DNA from 2 places in the Caproicibacter fermentans genome. Region 1 is predicted to be linked to the other one. Evidence: predicted binding sites of a transcription regulator. Region 1 holds the regulator's gene; the other holds the start of a gene.
The links. Region 1 encodes LexA, which represses DNA repair genes until DNA is damaged. Its sites were predicted from a motif close to CNAACANNTGTTNG; they were not measured.
Positions count from the first base shown of each region.

Region 1 (9,791 bases):
CGCCGGACTGCTGTGCCGCCAGGAGAATTACTCCCCTCGCTTCCGCAACACCGATCGCCGTTTTCTGGTTGTTCTGAAAATACAGCTTTTCGATCGACACCGCCTCCGGCTTCCATTTTGCCATCACGGCGCGCAGACCGTTATAAATCGCTTCCAGCCGCAGACAGAAATCTTCGCCGGCACGGGTTTCGATGGAGCCGTGCTCCAGCGGAATAAATTTTCCGCCCTGCGACCGAATCAGGCCGTACCCCACAATCGCATAGCCGGGGTCGATCCCCAGAATAATCATCGCGCCGCTCCTTCCCGGAAAATATTCGTTTTATTATATCACAAATGCGGTGCCTAGGGAATACCGCGGGTTGAATTTGAACCGATGTACTTCTTTCCTTTTAAAAACGTCCTTTTGCGCGTATAATAGATGAAAAAGGACGGTGCGCGCCATGCTTGAAAAAATCGATTTGAAAAAAAATATTACAAAAGAAGAGTTCAAGTCCGCCTCCAAAAAGCTGCGGGAGCAGCTCTCCTCTCTTCAGCAGCAAGTGCTGAAACAAAAACTGCCCGTCATCATTCTCTTCGAAGGATGGGGCGCTTCCGGGAAAGGCGAACTGATCTCCGACCTGATCCTCAACCTTGATCCGCGCTGGTGCAAGGTTCACTCCGTCACGCGCCCGACGGAATTGGAACGGCGCAAGCCCGTGCTGTGGCGGTACTGGAATTTCGTACCGAAAGCCGGAAATTTTTCCGTTTTGGACCGCAGCTGGTATCTGGACGTTACCACCGCGCGGCTGGAAGAAGACGTGAGCGCCAAGGAACTGACCCGCCGCCTGAACAGCATCAACACGTTTGAGCGCGAGCTGACCGACGCGGGCTACCTCATCATAAAATTCTTCGTTCACATCAGCAAAAAAGAGCAGAAAGAGCGCTTTGAAAAGCTGGCGAAAGACCGCAATACACAGTGGCGCGTGACAGAGCAGGACTGGAAGCGGAACCGGCAGTACGAAAAATACTGCGAATCGTTTGAGGAAGCAATCGGCTACACAAACACCACCGCGGCGCCTTGGCATCTGATTTCCGGAACCGACCGCAGGGCCGCCGCTCTGGACGTAATCAGCGCGGTCATCGCACGGGTCACGGAAGCTTTAAACCAAGAGCATCAGGCCCGGCTGCCGGCACAGGAGCTCATTCAGCCCGGAGCCTACCCCTTTCTGCCGATGCCCAAGCTTTCCGAAGTTCCGCTTAACCGGACCATGGACCGGGACGAATACCAGAAAAAGCTGGAAGAGGAACAGAAACAGCTGCGGGAGCTGCACAGCGAGCTGTACCTGAAAAAGATCCCCGTCATTCTCGCGTTTGAGGGCTGGGATGCCGCCGGCAAGGGCGGCACCATCCGCCGCGTTGCCAAAGCGCTGGACCCGCGCGGCTATCAGGTGGTTCCAATCGCCTCGCCGACCCCGGACGAAAAAGCCCGGCAGTACCTGTGGCGTTTTTGGAAAAACCTTCCCCGCGACGGGCATATCGCCATCTTTGACCGAACATGGTACGGCCGCGTTCTGGTGGAGCGCGTGGAAAACTTCTGCACGGAAGCAGAGTGGAGCCGTGCCTACCGCGAAATCAACGAATTTGAGCGGGAGCTTGCGGACTGGGGCGCCGTGATTCTGAAATTCTGGCTTCAAATTGATCAGGAAGAGCAGCTTCGCCGCTTTCAGTCCCGGCAGAACAACCCGGAAAAAAGCTGGAAAATCACCGATGAGGACTGGCGCAACCGAAGCAAATGGGATCAATACGAAGCCTGTGTGAACGACATGCTGAAATACACTTCCACCCGGTACGCGCCTTGGCATATCATCGAATCACAGGACAAAAAATTCGGGCGGATTCAAACCCTTGAGCTGATTACCGACGCGATTCTTGACAAATGCGGAGAAAAGCATCCCCACGGGAAAAAAGAGGATTGATTTTCCCGCGGAAAAAACGTATGATCAAAGAAATATCAGGAGGTGTTTCGAAATGATTGGAATCATCGGCGCAATGGACGTTGAGGTACAGGATCTGATCGGCCTGATGCCGGAACGGGTTTCGGAAACCGTCAGCGGAATCATTTACCACAGGGGGGCCGTTGAGGGAATCGAATGCGTGGTCGCCCGCTGCGGGATTGGAAAAGTCGCCGCCGCAGTCTGTGCCCAAACCATGATTCTGCGTTACCATCCGGCGGCGCTGCTGAACGTCGGGGTAGCCGGCGGAACCGGCGCGGGGGTAAAAATCGGCGACATTGTCATTTCCAGCTCACTGGTCCAGCACGATATGGATACGAGCGCTCTCGGGGATGAAAAAGGATTTTTAAGCGGACCGAATATCATTCATATCCCCGCTTCCCGCCGTCTGGCGGATCAGGCTGTCGCCGCTTCGAAATCCGTGTATCAACCGGAAAAAATACATACGGGCGTCATCGCCACGGGCGATCAGTTCATCGGCGATTCCGAACGGCTCGGCCGAATCGCGGATGAATTCGGCGCCTCCGCGTGTGAGATGGAGGGCGGAAGCATCGCGCAGGTCTGTTACCTGAACGGAACCGAATTTGTTGTCATCAGGGCGATTTCGGATAACGCGAACGAACAGGCCGCGGTCGATTTCACGGAATTCGCCGGCCGCTCCGCGCGTGAACTGACCGAGCTGGTCAAAAACCTTCTTCCCCGGATTTAAGGGGGGATTGCAATGGAATTGATCGACGTTACCAGAGAGCTGTTTTCCTCGCAGCCCTATCCGGGCGACCCGGTGCCGCGCCGGGATATCGTCCGCCGCATGGACCTCGGCGACGCCTGCAACCTTTCCGGATTTTACGCCTGCTGCCACAGCGCAACCCATCTGGACGCGCCGCTTCATTTCATCCCGGACGGGGATTCCGTTGATCAAATAGATCTTTCCCTCTGCATCGGTCCCTGCACGGTCATTGCCGCCGAGGGAATTCTGACCGGCGCGGACATTGACCGTCTCGCGCCGCCGCAGGGCGGCAGACTGCTGCTGAAAGGCGGCGGAGAGGCGTATTTAACGCAAAGCGCGGCGTTCGCGCTCGCGCAGTCCGGCATTGTTCTGATCGGAACGGACGCGCAGAGCATCGGCGCGCCGAACGATGAAGAAGCCCCCCACAAAGAGCTGTTGGGCGCCGGTATTCCGATTCTGGAAGGGCTGAATCTTACCCTTGCGGAACCGGGCGGCTACCGGCTCATCGCGTTCCCGCTTCTGATGTCGGGAGCGGAGGCTTCCCCCGTGCGCGCCGTTTTGATCCGGGACTGAGGTCTACCGGTAAAACCGGTAGACCGCGACGACCTTTCCCAGAATCTGCGCGTCCCGGGAATAGATCGGTTCAAACGCCGGGTTTTCCGGCTGCAGCCTGACGCGGTCCTTTTCGCGGAACAGGCGCTTGACCGTCGCTTCGTCCCCGATCAGCGCAACGACGATTTCCCCGTCGAGCGCCGAGCCGGTTTTCTGCGCGACAACGATGTCGCCGCTTAAAATTCCGGCGTTCTTCATGCTTTCCCCCTTGACGTTCAGCGCGAAGTATTCCTCGTCTCCGACGCGTCTTGCGGGCGAAAACGGAAGATATCCCTCGATTTCCTCCACTGCGAGAATCGGATTGCCCGCAGCCACCTGCCCCAGAATCGGAACCTGGACCGTGGTCTGCTCCCCGGCCAGGTGAATGGCGCGGTTCAGACCGCGGTCGCGTGTGATCAGCCCCTTTTCCTCCAGCGCCCTTAAATGCGCGTGAACACTGGAAGTGGATTTCAGCCCTGTGGCGCGGCAGATTTCCCGAACGGTCGGCGGCAGTCCGTTTTCCATTCTGCCTTTTAAGTAATCGTAGACTTTTTGTTGGCTTTTTGTCAGCACCCCGAATCACCTTCCCTGATTGATAGCATTATTATACCATAACAGTCGGAAAATGAAAACAAATGTTTGCAATAATTCCAGGTGAAAAACTCATCCCAAAAAGAGGCAAAAATCAGAGGGCAGCCGGTTTCGGCTGCCCTCTGAGCATTTATTCCACGGTGATGACTGATACGGGACAGCCTTCCTGCGCTTCGACCGCTTTCTCCTGCGCATCTTTCGGAACGTCTTCCTGATAAACCTCGGCTACCCCGTCGTCCCCCATGCGGAAAACTTCAGGACAGGTCTGCGGGCAAAGCCCGCAGGAGATACAACCGCTTCTGTCAAGACTGGCTTTCATAACATACTCCTTTTCAATTTATTTTTGTGATATTAAGCTACCGCGGGAATACGACGACAAGAAGCATCTTAAAACGGCTCTCCGAGGCAACGGCATGCGGAATCCCCGCGGGCATTATTATGGTTTTCCCCGAATCGAGATGTATTTTCTTCTCTCCGATCGTAATCAGCGCCGTCCCCTCCAGAATCATGACCATTGCATCCCCGCCGGAGCTGTGTGAGCTGATCTCTTCATTTTGGTCAAACGCGAACAGCGTAATGCTCACCGCCTGATTCTGCGCGAGGGTCCGGCTGACGACCTGACCGTCCTGATACTCAACAAGTTTGGTCAGATCCAGTTCTTTTTCAAAATCTATATTCTTTAAATAGTGACTGTTCATGATTTCTTCCTCCGTTACAACACCATTATCCCCAGTTCGCCGGAATCAATTCGTTCCTTTCCTAGAGCGATACAGCCGCTCCCTTCTCCCTCGTACAGCCCCCGTGAATTCTTTTGGAAAAAATTCATAAGGTATTCACAACTCATTCACAACTTTTTTGTGCATGGACGATATAATAAAAGCGTAATCAGGGAGTTGGAGCCGCACCGCTCTTTGATTCATGTTCTACCCTCCTCAATATACCCCTCAAGCTAATGAAATCGGACCCGGTCGGAAACGACCGGGTCCCTTTCCTTTTGAAAATAATCCTCAAAAAAAATATTGCCTCCGCCTGCCTTTTCCGTATAGCGAACCGTTTATGTGGTCAAAATACTTGCGGAGGTGGCAGAATGAATTTACACATACAAAAAAATGGCGGAAAAGGATCTTCAAAAGGTTTTTATATTGCGCTTGGGGTCTGCCTGATTGCCGTTGGAGTGGCAGCCTGGACGACTTATGACAGCGTGGTGAACTACGCGGCGCCTGATGACAAATCGCAGAGCGAAACCGTTCAAAGCACGGCGCCCGCCAACAATACGGTCAGCGGGGTGTACGCGGAACCGGAATCCTCTTCCCGGACCGAAGCGTCGTCTTCCAAGGCTTCATCCAGTTCCGAGACCGTTGCGTCCAAACCCGAGTCTAAACCGGAAGCGTCTGTTTCAAAGCCGGTGAAGGCAGCTGCAGCCGAGGTGACGCGCTACTCCTATCCCGTTGGAAAAACGGTCGTTCAAAAATTCAGCACGGACCCGGTCTACTGCAAAACCACTCTTGACTGGCGCGCGCATACCGGAATCGACCTGAGCGCCAAACAGGGTGAAACTGTCAAGGCGATTGCGAACGGGACGGTTACCAAAGCCTATCAGGATGACAAATACGGAAACACGGTCATTATTACGCACGGCAACGTTGAAGCCTGGTACTGCGGTCTGGACCAGATGAAAGTGAAAGCCGGAGACACCGTTGAATCCGGGCAGGAAATCGGAACGGTCGGCAAGGTTCCGATTGAGCAGGAGGAAGAATCCCATCTGCACTTTGTCACCAAGGTAAACGGAGAATATGTCGATCCCCTCACTCTGCTGAAGTAATGGCAAACCGGCATCCACACGGATGCCGGCATTTTTTTGCAAATGATTTGAATCGAAAGTCAATTTATGCTATAATGTGCGTGTAAGTGAATTCAAACAAAAATCACCATAAAATTTGTTCACAATATGTTCAAATTTTATGCAGAATCTGTTCTCATAAACAGTAACAATTCTGATATAATGGTATTGTGAATGCTGCTAAATAAGGAGGCAGAAATTTGAAAAAAGGCAAGGCAACCGTCCTTGTTTGCGTAACCGGCCAGCGCGACTGCGACCGTTTGATCCGCGCGGGAAAAAAAATCTCCGACAGTCGGTTCATCCCTCTGCAGGTGCTGTGTGTTCAGCCGACTTCTTCCGGGTTTGACGCGGACTGTGAAGAGCTGGAGTACCTTCGCCAAACCGCAAAGAATGCGGATGCCGAAATGTCCGTCTATTTTCATGACGATGCGCCGCTGATGGCTGTCGGATATGCGAAAAGTGTTCATGCGACACACATCGTTACCGGGATGGCGGAAGCACCTGTAAACGGATTTGTGGAAATCATACATAAACTGTTGCCGAAGATCCCGATTTCCATGGTTGCAAAGGATGGAACGGTTTATAACATTTGCCCCGTCGCGAAAAATGACCGCAAAGCAAAAAAACTGATTCTTCAGAATTAACGGAGTATTAATAAATGGAATCGCCGCGCCCAGGACAAGAGCGCGGCGGTTTTTTTCGCATTTTTTTGCAAAAACAGTGTTTCTTCCATCGGCCCGTTCATATAGATAAAGAAAAGCCAAAATGCTCAAAAAGGTGGAATCGGAATGGTAATTTACAGGGTAAGGCCGGGGGATAACATCTATCGATTATCCCGGCTCTACGGCATACCCGAGCAGCAGATTATGGAAGACAATCAGATCCGCGACCCGCAGCAGCTTGTGGTCGGTCAGGCTCTGGTTCTGATGACGGACAGTGTAAAGCACACGGTCGGATCCGGCCAGTCACTCTATTCCATCGCCGCGTTGTACGGAATTTCGGTCGATCAGCTGCTGGAAGCCAATCCGCAGATCACAGACCCCTCGCGTATTCAGGCCGGTCAGGTTCTGACCATTCCGGTCACCTCGCAAAAGCTCGGGTCCATATTGGTCAACGGTTACGTTTATCCGTCTGTGAACCGGAACACGCTCAACCGCACGCTGCCCTATCTCAGCTTTGTCAGCATCTTCAGCTATATGGCGGGGGCCGACGGCGCTCTTGCTCCGATTGAGGACGAAGCGGTGATCACGGCGGCCCGTGCGCAGAACACCGCCCCGCTGATGGTCGTCACCAACATGCGCCCCGAAGGGGGGTTCAGCAGCGAAGTTGCCAATGCGGTCCTGTCCGGCCAGCAGGTTCAGGATACTCTTCTGGAAAACATCACCGCGACGATGAAACAGAAAAACTATTATGGATTAAATATCGACTTTGAGTATATCTATCCGCGGGACCGAGAAAACTACAACAATTTCCTCCGCAAAGTAGTGGCTAGAATGCATTCGCTCGGCTACATTGTCACGACCTCTCTCGCCCCGAAAACCAGCGCCGGCCAACAGGGGCTTCTTTATGAGGCGCACGACTACCCCGCCCACGGGGAAGCGGTGGATTATGTCATCCTGATGACTTACGAATGGGGATATACGTATGGACCGGCCAGGCCGGTCGCGCCTCTGAATCTTGTGGAGGAAGTCATCCGCTACGCCGTGACCGTCATTCCTCCGAATAAAATCCTGATGGGCATCCCAAATTACGGTTACGACTGGACTTTGCCCTTTGTCCGCGGCTCGTCAGCCCGTTCGCTGACAAATCCCGGCGCGGTAGAGCTCGCCGCGCAGGTCGGCGCGCGTATCCTCTTTGACGAGGAGGCCCAGTCGCCTCATTTCGACTATTTTTCTTCGGACGGCAAAAAACACACCGTTTGGTTCGAGGACGCGAGAAGCATCCGCGCGAAACTGGAGCTTGCGCACCGGTACGGTTTGGCTGGTGTCAGCTATTGGACCGCCAACAGCTATTTTTCCCAAAACTGGCTGGTACTGTCTTCTCTGTTTGACGTCAAAAAGGTTCTGTAACAGTTCGATCCGCCCGGCCGATGCCGGGCGGATCGAACTGTTTTCACTTTTTCTTGCCGCACCGCAGCGCGTCTAAAAATTTTTTAGACAAAACGTCGTATTCATTATTTCGCAGAATATACTCCCGGCCGCGCTCCCCCATCTTTTCAAGATCCTCTTTGGAACAGGAGGCCAACTTCTCCGCGGCCTCTGCAATGGCCGCGCTGTCTTCCGGCGGGATTGAAATACCGCATCCGGCTTCGGCGACCATGTCGTTCGGCGCGTCGATTGCAAAGATGACCGGCTTCCCCGCCATCATATAATCCATCAGCTTATTCGGGCTTACGCCGAACCGGAACAGCGGCTGGCGCTGCAGTCCGATATAAAGCGCGTCCATCTGGCTTAAAAGCTCCGGAATCTGGCCGCGCCCGACCGGCGGCAGGAACGTAACCACGTCCTCCAGATTTTTATCCTTCGCTTTCTGAATCAAGCGTTCCCGCTCCGGGCCTGGCCCCACCGGGAGAAGCCTGATTTTTTTGCCGTGCAGACGTTCCCCCGCTTCCACAAAACTGTCAAGCGCGTTCGCGATTCCGTGAGCGCCGGCGTAACCGATCAAAAATTCTCCCTGTTCATGGAATTTGGAAAGCTGTTCGCTGTAAACCGGCGGATTCCCAAACGGCTTTTCCCAGTCCGCTTTCTCAATGCCGTTCGGAACATAGACAAACTTTTCAGGAGCCATCCCATGCTCCACCATGTGTTCCTTCGCGTTCGGAAGCAACGAGACAACACGATCGCTGTGCCGGTAGCAAAAGTTCTCCGCCGCCTGCATCACCCGGATATAGGGATGCTTCGGGCTGATGCCGCCGAGTTCGATCGGGCTGAGCGGCCAGAGATCGTGCACCTCATAAATTAATGACGCTCCGTATTTTTTAGCAATATGATACGCAGGGTATATATCAAGTGGATAAGTGGAAGAGGCGATCACCGCATCCGGCGCGCCCGTTTTGGCAATTTCTGAGCCGTAGCGGTATAGTCCACTGAGAAACGAAAGCATATTTTTAATTCGGCCCATCCCGTTTCCGTGATATTCCGGGCCGGAAATCCAAAAATAGCGAATTCCATCGAGCGTCTGCTCCTCAAACTTTTTCGCCATCAGATCCGGATTCTTCGTGCGCAGATGAGAATAGGAGCTGGCAGCAATGGTAACGGTATGCCCCGCCTGTACCCAGCGTTTTGCCATAAACCACGGGCGGAACTCCATTCCGTGCAGGCGGGAACCGGCATAGTGATTGATGTAAAGGATATTCACTTCACGTTCTCCCCCATTTGCAACAGTGCAGCCGCAATCTTGCCGGAGGCGTTTCCGTCGCCGAACGGCATTTGGGAACGCGCGGCGGGGTCGACTTTCGTGTTGACCGCCTTGTCGTAAATTTCGTCGGTTTCCAGGGCGGACAGTACATTCCAGTTGCCGGCAAGCGTCTCCACCCACTCGGTTTCGCTGCGCAAGGTGACGCAGGGAATTTCGAGAAACCAGGCTTCCTTTTGAAGTCCGCCGGAATCGGTTAAAACCTGGCAGGCATTTGAAGTCAGCAAAAGCATTTCGAGGTAGCCGACCGGGTCGATCAGCTGGATATTCCGGAATCCGCACTGCGCGATCGCGCTCTCCGCCAGGCTGCGGGTGCGCGGATGAATCGGGATGACAACCTTCTGCGGAAGGCGTTCAAACGCGCGGAAAATGCGTTCGACCGCCGGAAGTCCGCCGTCCGTGGTTTCCGCGCGGTGCAGCGTAGCCAGACGGTATTGCTTCGGCTGAATGCCGAGCTTTTGAAAAATTGCCGTTTTCTCCGGATTTTCACCCGCGAGTTTGGAAAAGTGAAGAACGGAATCCAGCATGACGTCGCCGCTGTTTTGCACGCCCGCCGTGATCCCTTCGTTTTTCAGGTTTTGCACGGCGGTCTGCGTCGGGCAAAACAGCAAATCGGAGATATGATCCGTTAAAACAC
Region 1 is NZ_CP060286.1:3,495,920-3,505,710, reverse strand. Features, by position in the region: gene ruvC (crossover junction endodeoxyribonuclease RuvC) at 1-289, opposite strand, end outside; gene pap (polyphosphate:AMP phosphotransferase) at 441-1,955, shown strand; gene HCR03_RS17375 (5'-methylthioadenosine/adenosylhomocysteine nucleosidase) at 2,008-2,700, shown strand; gene HCR03_RS17370 (cyclase family protein) at 2,713-3,291, shown strand; gene lexA (transcriptional repressor LexA) at 3,295-3,834, opposite strand; gene HCR03_RS17360 (ferredoxin) at 4,031-4,219, opposite strand; gene HCR03_RS17355 (cupin domain-containing protein) at 4,257-4,598, opposite strand; gene HCR03_RS17350 (M23 family metallopeptidase) at 4,988-5,722, shown strand; gene HCR03_RS17345 (adenine nucleotide alpha hydrolase family protein) at 5,941-6,384, shown strand; gene HCR03_RS17340 (LysM peptidoglycan-binding domain-containing protein) at 6,529-7,809, shown strand; gene HCR03_RS17335 (glycosyltransferase family 4 protein) at 7,853-9,097, opposite strand; gene wecB (non-hydrolyzing UDP-N-acetylglucosamine 2-epimerase) at 9,094-9,791, opposite strand, start outside.

Region 2 (9,791 bases), 1.3 Mb from region 1:
GCAGAATCTAACAAGGTCCTTTCGGAAGATAACCGAATGCGAATCTATTTTTCTATTACAGAAGAAGGACAAAGCTATCTGGAGAAAATCATCGAGGAATACCGGACGGTCACGAAAGTCGTCGACAAAATATTGTCGCAGGACGGGACTCTTTTCCGTGGGGAGGAAGATAAGGTATGAGTCTGGAAGACGATTTGAAACACTACTATAAGGGAATTCGGAAGCATCTGTTCTGTTCCAGAAAGTCGCAGACTGATTTCATGGCGGAGGCACGCCGCCTTGTTGCCGATTTTTTGGAAAATCAGCCGGATGCAACTTTTGATGATATCGTCATAAATGTAGGCAAGCCCGAAGAATTGGCGGAAACATTTCTGAATACGCTTCCGGATAAAACAGAAGTTGAAAGATTTCGTAAAGTTCGGCGAAGACAAAGACGTTTGGCTGTTGCATTGCTCACGCTGGCCATTATCGTTCTTGTTGGCGTTATTGTTTACATAAGCTGGGTCAGACGCGCGACTGTGATTTCAGAAGGAACCGTTACGATCATCAGACAGGAAACTGACGCACCGTCATCTATGGCTGCGTCCTCAAAAAATTAAAACGGAGGTCTTGAGTATGAAAAAGCTATTTTCTTGGGCCCTGGTCGTCGCATTGGCACTTTGCGTTTCTGTTCCAAGTTACGCTCAGGAAACCATCATTTCTCAGAAGGCCCAATCCACTTCTGTGACGACGGAGAATTTGGGGAACGGTTTTACCGTAGAGACGAAAACTACGATATTCAATTCGGCGACCGCAGCACTGGTTACCTTTTCCACGCGAAGCGCTACCCGGACAAAGACCTACAAGGCAAACGGATCGACCGTAGCTACCGTCACTTTACAGGCAAGCTTTGGTTACGACGGTTCTTCCGCATGGGTCATAAGCAAAAGCGCAAGCCATTCCACGGTAAGCGGCTGGTCGTATGGCAGCGAATCTCTTAAAGCGTATAAGGACACTGCAAGTCTTTCTTCGACATTGACACAGTGGTCCGGCGTGATTCCGATTCAAACGGTAGATGTTGACATTTCTTTAACCTGCTCGCCCTCCGGCACAATTTCTTAAGGGAAAACACATATAGAAACAAACACCTCTTGCATCTCCGGATGACCGGATTGCAGGGGGTGTTTTCAGCTTTTCAGCTCCTAAAAGATTACTTTTCTTATAGCGGTTCGGCAGGTGACGCACAGCTGCTTGGCGGCGTATATTTTAAATGCCGTCCGTATTTGGCGCGCCTTGGGCGGGGTGTGTCTGTTTACAGTTTTGATACTGTTTTTTACTATGAATTATGTTATAATAAATTCAATTCATGCCGGAAGGGAGGAAATTGCCGCATGAAGTGGAAAGCCGCCGTTTTAACGGCTCTGTTTTTGATGCTCGCCTCTTTGTCCGGCTGTTCCTTCGTCGGGCTGGACGCCCAGTCGCTGATGCACGCGCCGAAGCCGACCGGTGAAAACGAGGCGGACATTCAGAATCTGCTGGAAAGCACGGCCGGCGGAAAAATGACGCTGAAATATCCCTCCGCGGGGGACTACCGCTCCGCGATTATCAAGCACGATATTTACGGGAATCGGAATGACGAGGCGATCGCCTTTTATCAAAAGGGAGACGACACGGCCGGAATCAACATTATGTTCATGCGCAGAACCAACGGAACATGGGAAAGCATGGGTACCTTTAACAACCCGGCTTCCAAGGTGGACCGGGTCTGCTTCGGCGACCTGGACGGCGACGGAAAGGACGAGGTGGTCGTCGGCTGGGGCAGCAGCCTGAACAACACGGGGGACATCTGTGTTTACTACAACAAAAACGACCAGATGCAGGAGCTGAAGCTCAGCCAGAGCTATACCGAAATGGCGGTGATGGACTTTGACGGGGACGGGCGCGATGAAGTCTTTACCGCGAGCGTATCGGTCGGCGATCAGCCGGCCTCCGCGCAGCTGCTGCGCGTCAAGGACGGGTCGATTGAACAGATGGGTTCGGCTCCGCTGGACTCCGGGGCCACCAAGTATGTGTCCGTCCTGACGGGGCTGATTAATGCGAAGCAGGTCGGCATTGTCCTCGACGGAATCAAATCGGCGGACACCATGGTGACGGAGCTTCTTTACTGGGATAAAAAAACGGGGACGCTCCGCTCGCCGTTTTACGACCCGAAAACAAAGACCGCCAAAAGCACCGAACGGAATACTTCCGTCGTCAGCAAGGATATCAACGGCGACCGGATCATCGAAGTTCCAATGGTAACCCTGATGCCGGGCTACAGCGGAAAAACCTCCGACGATTCGGCCTATCTGACCAGCTGGTTCCGCTATGACACGGATACCAGCACCCTGTTCCGCGTGATGAGCATGTTCATCAACTATTCGGACGGATACTGGTTTTCGATTCCCGATATGTGGCGGGGAAAGACGACCGCAAAGCTGGACCCGAGCTCCCGTACGGTGACGGTTTACGAATGGCTGACGACTCAGAAAAACAAGGCTGGGTTTACCGGCTCGCCGCTGCTGACCATTCAGACCTTCACGCGCAAGGAGTGGGAGCAGGGGGAGGGCACCAAAAATTATTTTGAACTGTTGGAAAGCGACAATTCGGTTTTCGCGGCAAGCCTGCCTTCGCCGGACAACCCGCTTTCCATGACCAAAAGTGAAGTCCTGGAAGCGTTTCAGGTGATTTCAAAAGATTAATTAGGTCGGGAGGAAGACCCAATGAAAACGATACTGGTGGCGGAAGACGAGCAGGCGATCCGCGAATTTGTCGTGATTAACCTAAAGCGCGCCGGTTATGAGACACGCGAGGCGGCCAACGGCGAGGAGGCCCTTCAGATCTACGATCGGGAAGGGAATGAAATCGACATTGCGGTTCTGGACATTATGATGCCGGGGCAGTTTGACGGACTTGCGGTCTGCAAGGAGCTCCGCCGCAGGAGCGGTTCGATCGGCATTATCATGCTGACGGCCAAAACGCAGGAAATGGATAAGGTCAGCGGGCTGATGATGGGGGCGGACGATTATGTGACAAAGCCCTTTTCCCCCAGCGAGCTGGTCGCGCGGGTGGACGCGGTTTACCGGCGCGTCGCGCTGGAGCAGTCAAGGAGCAGCGGCGGCCTGCGCGATGAAATCCGCTCCGGCGAATTTGTGCTCAGCCTGCGCAACCGCACGCTTCTGCGGCGGGGAACGCCCGTGGAGCTGACGCAGGTGGAGTTTCAGATCATGGAGTATTTCTTCAGCAATCCAGGCACCGCGCTGGACCGCACGGACATTTTGAAGCATGTCTGGGGCGACGCGTACTACGGGGAGGAAAAAATCGTGGACGTGAACATCCGCAGGCTGAGAATGAAGGTGGAGGACGAACCGTCCAACCCCAGGCATATCATTACGGTTTGGGGGCTTGGGTATAAATGGGAAGGGACGGGCTGAGCCCGCCATCAATCGGGAATTGATCCGCGGAGAAAGGAGGGACCGGCATGATCCAGAAAAGCAGCATCACAAAGCGCTGGCTGTTAAACAGCCTTGGGGTGATTCTGCTGATCGTGGTGACGCTGATCGCAACCCTTTCCGCGGTGATTCAGGGTTATGTCTACAACGGAATCCGCTCCGCCTTGAACGGCCGGAGCGATGAGCTGACGAATATGTTTTCCAGCTACGGCAGGGAATCCCCCACGGAATTTTCCACCGCGGCGCGCAGCTATGTGGAAAATTTTCCGAACAAGGAAAGCATGGAGCTGATGGTCATCAGCTCCTCCGGAAAAATCCTGAGCACTTCCATCGGCTTCGCGCCGGATGAGGACCAGGAAATTCCGGATTATGAGGCCGCGCTGAAAAGCTCGGGCGGTTACGGTACCTGGACGGGCCGCCTTTCCAGCGGGGAAAAGGTCATGGCGGTTACCCGCGTGATGCGCAGTAATCTGGGCAATACGGTCGGGGCCATCCGGTATGTCGTTTCCCTTGAGGATGCGGACCGGCAGATCTTCATCGTGGTGGGCGCGCTGATGATCGCGGGCCTGCTGATCCTGCTGTTTGTCATTCTGTCCAGCTATTATTTCATGCGGTCGATTATCGTTCCGATCAAGCGGATCGGCGCGACCGCGAGGCTGATCGCGCAGGGCGATTTCAAGGCCCGCATCCGGAAAACGAACGACGATGAGATCGGCAGGCTCTGCGACACCATCAACGACATGGCGGACGAACTGGGCCAGAGCGAAAAGATGAAAAACGACTTTATCTCCTCGGTTTCCCATGAGCTGCGAACGCCGCTGACCGCCATCAAGGGCTGGGCGGAGACGATTCAGGCAGGGGACACCGACCGGCAGACGTTCAGCCGGGGCATGAGCATCATTGTGCGCGAGTCGGAGCGCCTTTCCGGAATCGTGGAGGAGCTGCTGGATTTTTCCCGTATGCAGAGCGGCCGTATGACGCTGACCATGGACAAAATCGATCTTCTGGCGGAGCTGGGCGAAGCCGTCTATATGTTCAGTGAGCGAGCTTCGTCGGAGCATAAATTCCTTTTGTATGAAGAGCCGGAAATGCTTTCCCCCGTGCTGGGCGACATCAACCGGCTGCGCCAGGTGTTCGTCAATGTTCTGGACAACGCGCTGAAATATACCAGCGAGGGCGGCACCATCAGCGTGACCGCCGACGAGGAGGACGGCTTCATCCGCGTCGTCATCAGCGACAACGGCTGCGGAATCCCTGCGGAGCATCTTCCGAACGTGAAAAAGAAATTCTACAAGGCAAACCAGACCGTGCGCGGGTCGGGCATCGGCCTCGCGCTCGCGGATGAAATTATGAATCTGCATTCCGGCAGCCTTGAAGTTGAAAGCCATGAAAACATCGGCACGGCGGTAACCATCAGAATTCCCACCTATGATAAACTGGAAAACGAACTGCAGGAGACATAACTTACTTAGAAAGGAAACCAGGAGTTTATGCCCAGAGAGAAGATCAAGTGTATTACATCCATCGGGGGACAGGCCCTGATCGAGGGAATCATGATGCGAGGCCCGAAAAAAACGGTCCTTGCCGTGCGTCAGCCGGACGGTGAAATCACGCTGGAAGAGCTGCCGGCGAAAGATCCGCGCACCCGTCATCCGCTTTTAAAACTGCCCTTTCTTCGCGGCGTGGCCGCCTTTGTGGATTCCATTGCGGTCGGATACCGCGCCCTGTCCCGCTCCGCCGAAATTTCCGGCATGGAGGAGGTGGAAGAGGGGGAGGAATCCAAGTTCGACAAATGGCTGAACGACAAGTTCGGCGACCAGATCACAAATATCGTGATGACCATCGGGACCGTTTTCGGCATCCTGCTGGCTATCGCGCTGTTTTACATTCTGCCCACCTGGCTTTTCAACCTGATTCCGGGGGCAGCAGGGCCGGACTTTGCCGTTTGGCGCTCGCCTGTGGAAGGGGTTGATGAGAATGGTGATCCTTCTCGCGTACATGACGGCGATTTCGCAGATGAAGGACATCCGCCGCCTGTTCCAGTACCACGGAGCGGAGCATAAAACGATTTTCTGCTATGAAAGCGGCGAGGAGCTCACCGTGGAAAATGTGCGGCGGCACCGCCGGTTCCACCCGCGCTGCGGCACAAGCTTTCTGGTGCTGATGCTGCTGGTCGGCATTTTCATCGGCCTGTTCATCCCGTTTTCCAATCCGCTGCTCCGCACAGCGGTCAAAATCCTGTGCATTCCGCTGGTCATGGGCATCGGGTATGAACTGATCCGTTACTGCGGCAGAAACGAAAACATGCTGACGAGGATCATCGCGGCGCCCGGGCTCTGGGTACAGCGCATCACGACCAAGGAGCCGGACGACTCAATGATGGAAGCCGCGATTGCCGCGATGAAGGAAGTTATCCCCGAAAACGGAGAGGACAAAATCGCGCTGAAAAGCGATTCATGAGCACGGTCGGCGAGGTTTACCGGGAGGGGCGGCGCGCTCTGTTCGACGCGGGGATCGACGGCCCGGATTTTGAAGCCGGATGCCTGTTTCAAAAAGCGTTCGGGCTGGACCGGCAGGAACGGATTCTCCGCTCGGCTCAGGCGGCCGACCCCGTCAAAACGGAACAGCTCCGGGGATTTCTGCGCGAACGCATCAACGGGCGGCCGCTTCAGTATATTTTGGGGGAGTGGCCGTTCTGCGGGAGGAACCTGCTGGTTGGGGAGGGCGTGCTGATTCCCCGTGAGGAGACGGAACTTTTGGTCGGCACCGCCGCGGAACTGCTTGAGGACTCCTCCGAACCGGAAATTCTTGATCTGTGCTCCGGCACGGGGGCGGTGGCGCTCACGCTCGCGGCGCGATTCCCCGGCGCGAAGGTCGGCGCGGCGGAATGGCTGGAGCCCGCGTTTCATTATTTGAACCTCAATCTGGAGCGGCAAGGGCTTTCGAATATTCGGGCCGTTCGCCTCGATGTTTTGAATCCCGCTTCCGCGGAGCGGTTCCGGGACCTGGACTGCATCGTTTCCAACCCGCCCTATGTCCGTGCGGAGGAGCTGCCCGGCCTTCAGCCGGAGGTCCGGCGGGAACCGCGCGAAGCGCTGGACGGCGGTGAGGACGGCCTTGACTTCTACCGCGCGATCGCGAAAATCTGGGCGCCCCGGCTAAGGCTGGGCGGCGTTCTGTGCGTGGAGTGCGGAGAGGATCAGGCACGGCGGGGTTGCCGCCCTCTTTGCGGAGGCCGGTCTCTCCGAAATCCGCTTTTACAAGGATTTTAACAACATTGACCGGGTCGTTTCCGCAAGAAAAGCGAGATAAACATTTGTTCGTAAAGTCCTTGCTTTTCCCCGGACGATCGATTATAATGAATTGGAAGAAATGAAAGAGCCTGACGGGAGGAATTCAGTATGGCGGCGGGAAAAAAGATGCCGGAAAAGCTGGTCGGCAAGGGAACCGATAAAAAGAAGGCGCTGGAAACGGCGCTGGCGCAGATCGAAAAGCAGTACGGCAAAGGGGCGGTCATGCGCCTGGGACAGAACGAGGCCATGCATGTCGAGGCGATTCCGACCGGCTCGCTCGGGCTTGACCTGGCGCTTGGAATCGGCGGCCTGCCGCGCGGCAGGATCATAGAAATCTATGGGCCGGAAAGCTCCGGCAAAACCACGCTGGCGCTGCACTGCATCGCGCAGGGGCAGAAAAACGGCGGAAACGCCGCGTTCATCGACGTGGAACACGCACTGGACCCGGTTTACGCGCGCGCGCTCGGCGTGGATGTGGATTCCCTGCTGGTCTCTCAGCCGGACACCGGCGAGCAGGCGCTGGAAATCACGGAGGCTTTGGTGCGCTCCGGCGCGATCGACGTTATCGTGGTGGATTCGGTGGCGGCGCTGGTACCGCGGGTGGAAATCGAGGGCGAAATGGGCGACAGCCACGTCGGCCTGCAGGCCCGCCTGATGTCCCAGGCCCTTCGCAAGCTGGCGGGCGCGATTTCCAAATCAAACTGCGTGGCGATCTTTATCAATCAGCTGCGCGAGAAAGTCGGCGTGATGTACGGCAACCCCGAGGTGACCCCGGGCGGCAGAGCGCTGAAATTCTACGCTTCCGTCAGAATCGATATCCGCAAGGTCGAAACCTTGAAAAACGGAACGGAAATGATCGGTTCGCATACGAGGGCGAAGGTGGTCAAGAACAAGATTGCGCCGCCGTTCCGCTCCGCGGAGTTCGACGTGATGTACGGACAGGGGATTTCGCACGACGGAGAGCTGCTGGACCTCGGCGTTCAGCTTGACCTTGTGCAGAAAAGCGGCGCGTGGTTTTCCTATCAGGACATCAGAATCGGGCAGGGGCGCGAAAACGCGAAAAACTTTTTTGCGGAACATCCGGATACGGCGGAAGAACTGGAGAAACAGATTCGGCAGCATATGACGGAGCTGTTTAATAAGCCGACGCCCGGATCGAAAATTCATCCCGTGGAAACCGCCGTCAAGGAAGAGGACGCCGGAAACGGGAAAGCGGGCGCCAATTCCGATATTGACATTGAGGCGGACGACGAATGATGCTCTCTGCGGCGGAACCCCGCAGAAAGGGCCTGACGGCCCTCTTTGTCGACGGGGAATACGCCGTCAGCGTGGATACGGAGACCTTTGTCCTCTCCGGGCTGAAACCGGGCGCGGAACTGTCGGATGAGCGGCTGCACGAGCTGATTCAGAAAAGCGACGCGCGGCGCGCGCAGGAAAAGGCCCTTTATCTTCTGGAACACCGCGCCCACTCCCAAAAGGAGCTTGCAGACAAAATTGCCCGAACCGTTTCGCGCGAGGCGGCCGAGCGGGCCGCCTCGCGTCTGGTTGAACTCGGGATGGTCAATGATGAGGAGTATGCCCGGAACCTTGCAGCGGAACTGTTCGGACGCAAGGGCTGCTCCGCTTCCCGTGTAAAATGGGAGCTGGCGAAACGGGGGATCGAACGCGATCTGGCGGAGCGCATTGTGGAAGAAAGCGAGCCGGACCCGGTCGAAGCCGTCCAAAGGCTTCTCCAAAAGAAATACGCCCGCCTTCTGGGCGACGAAAAGGGGCGGCGCCGCGTTGTGGCGGCGCTGCAAAGGTTAGGTTACCGGTGGGATGACATCAAAAGCGGGCTCAGAAAATTTGAGGAAGAGGATGACAGCTTTGCGGGATGCGGAGAAGACGATCGGCAATCTGATTGACAAACAGAAAACGGCGTACGTCGGTTCCGCCGACGCGGACGGCTTTCCGAACGTGAAGGCGATGTTCTCCCCCAGAAAACGCGAGGGAATCCGGGCGTTTTATTTTACGACCAACACATCGTCGCTTCGTGCGGCGCAATACCGTGAAAATCCCAAGGCCTGCATTTATTTCTGCGACAAGCGTTTTTTTCGCGGCGTGATGCTCAAAGGCACCATGCAGGTTTTGGAGGATGCGGAGTCCAAGGCGATGATCTGGCAGGAAGGCGATGACAGATACTATCCGGAGGGCGTCGCGGACCCCGACTACTGCGTGCTGAAATTCACGGCGATGGCTGGCAGATATTATAGTAATTTTCATTCGGAGGATTTTATCGTCTGAACAAAATCAGGAGAAGATATGGCATATTCGGTAGGACTTGTGAACCTTGGATGCCCCAAAAATCAGGTGGACGCGGAGCTGATGCTCGCGATTTTGCTGAAAGCGGGCTATGAACTGAAAAAGGACGCGGCGGAAGCGGATGTCGCGATCGTAAATACCTGCGGATTTATCGACGCGGCGAAGCAGGAATCCATCGGTGAAATTTTGGAGCTTGCGAAGAAAAAGGCCGAAGGGCAAGTCAGGGCGATCGTTGTGACCGGCTGCCTGGCGGAACGCTACCGGGAGCAGATTCTCCGCGAGCTGCCGGAGGTTGACGGGGTCGCGGGCATCGGGGCGAACAGCAATATTGCCCAGGTCGTTCAAAAGGCGCTTGAAGGGGACAAAACAGAGCTGTTCCCGGAAAAGACAAAGCTGCCTCTGTGCGGAGAGCGCAGTCTGCTGACCCCGCGATACTCGGCTTACCTGAAAATCGCGGAGGGGTGCGACAATCGCTGCTCCTACTGCGCGATTCCGGCGATCCGCGGCCCGTACCGTTCCCGCGCAATGGAGGAAATTGAGCAGGAAGCTCGATCGCTCGCCGCCGGCGGGGCAAAAGAGCTGATCCTGATTGCGCAGGACACGTCCCGTTACGGGTACGACCTGTATCACAAGCTGATGCTGCCGGAGCTTCTGCGCCGCCTTTGCCGGATCGACGGGCCGGAATGGATCCGTGTTCTGTACGCTTACCCGGATTCCATCACCGACG
Region 2 is NZ_CP060286.1:2,155,023-2,164,813, reverse strand. Features, by position in the region: gene HCR03_RS10660 (PadR family transcriptional regulator) at 1-180, shown strand, start outside; gene HCR03_RS10655 (hypothetical protein) at 177-599, shown strand; gene HCR03_RS10650 (hypothetical protein) at 616-1,101, shown strand; gene HCR03_RS10645 (FG-GAP repeat domain-containing protein) at 1,371-2,720, shown strand; gene HCR03_RS10640 (response regulator transcription factor) at 2,742-3,452, shown strand; gene HCR03_RS10635 (sensor histidine kinase) at 3,500-4,933, shown strand; gene HCR03_RS20130 (DUF1385 domain-containing protein) at 4,961-5,533, shown strand; gene HCR03_RS20125 (DUF1385 domain-containing protein) at 5,487-5,930, shown strand; gene prmC (peptide chain release factor N(5)-glutamine methyltransferase) at 5,927-6,742, shown strand; gene recA (recombinase RecA) at 6,872-8,020, shown strand; gene HCR03_RS10615 (regulatory protein RecX) at 8,017-8,667, shown strand; gene HCR03_RS10610 (pyridoxamine 5'-phosphate oxidase family protein) at 8,621-9,046, shown strand; gene rimO (30S ribosomal protein S12 methylthiotransferase RimO) at 9,065-9,791, shown strand, end outside.
Region 2: recA (recombinase RecA) is a predicted target of LexA. The motif match lies at 6,780-6,793, and genes of this name have one in related genera.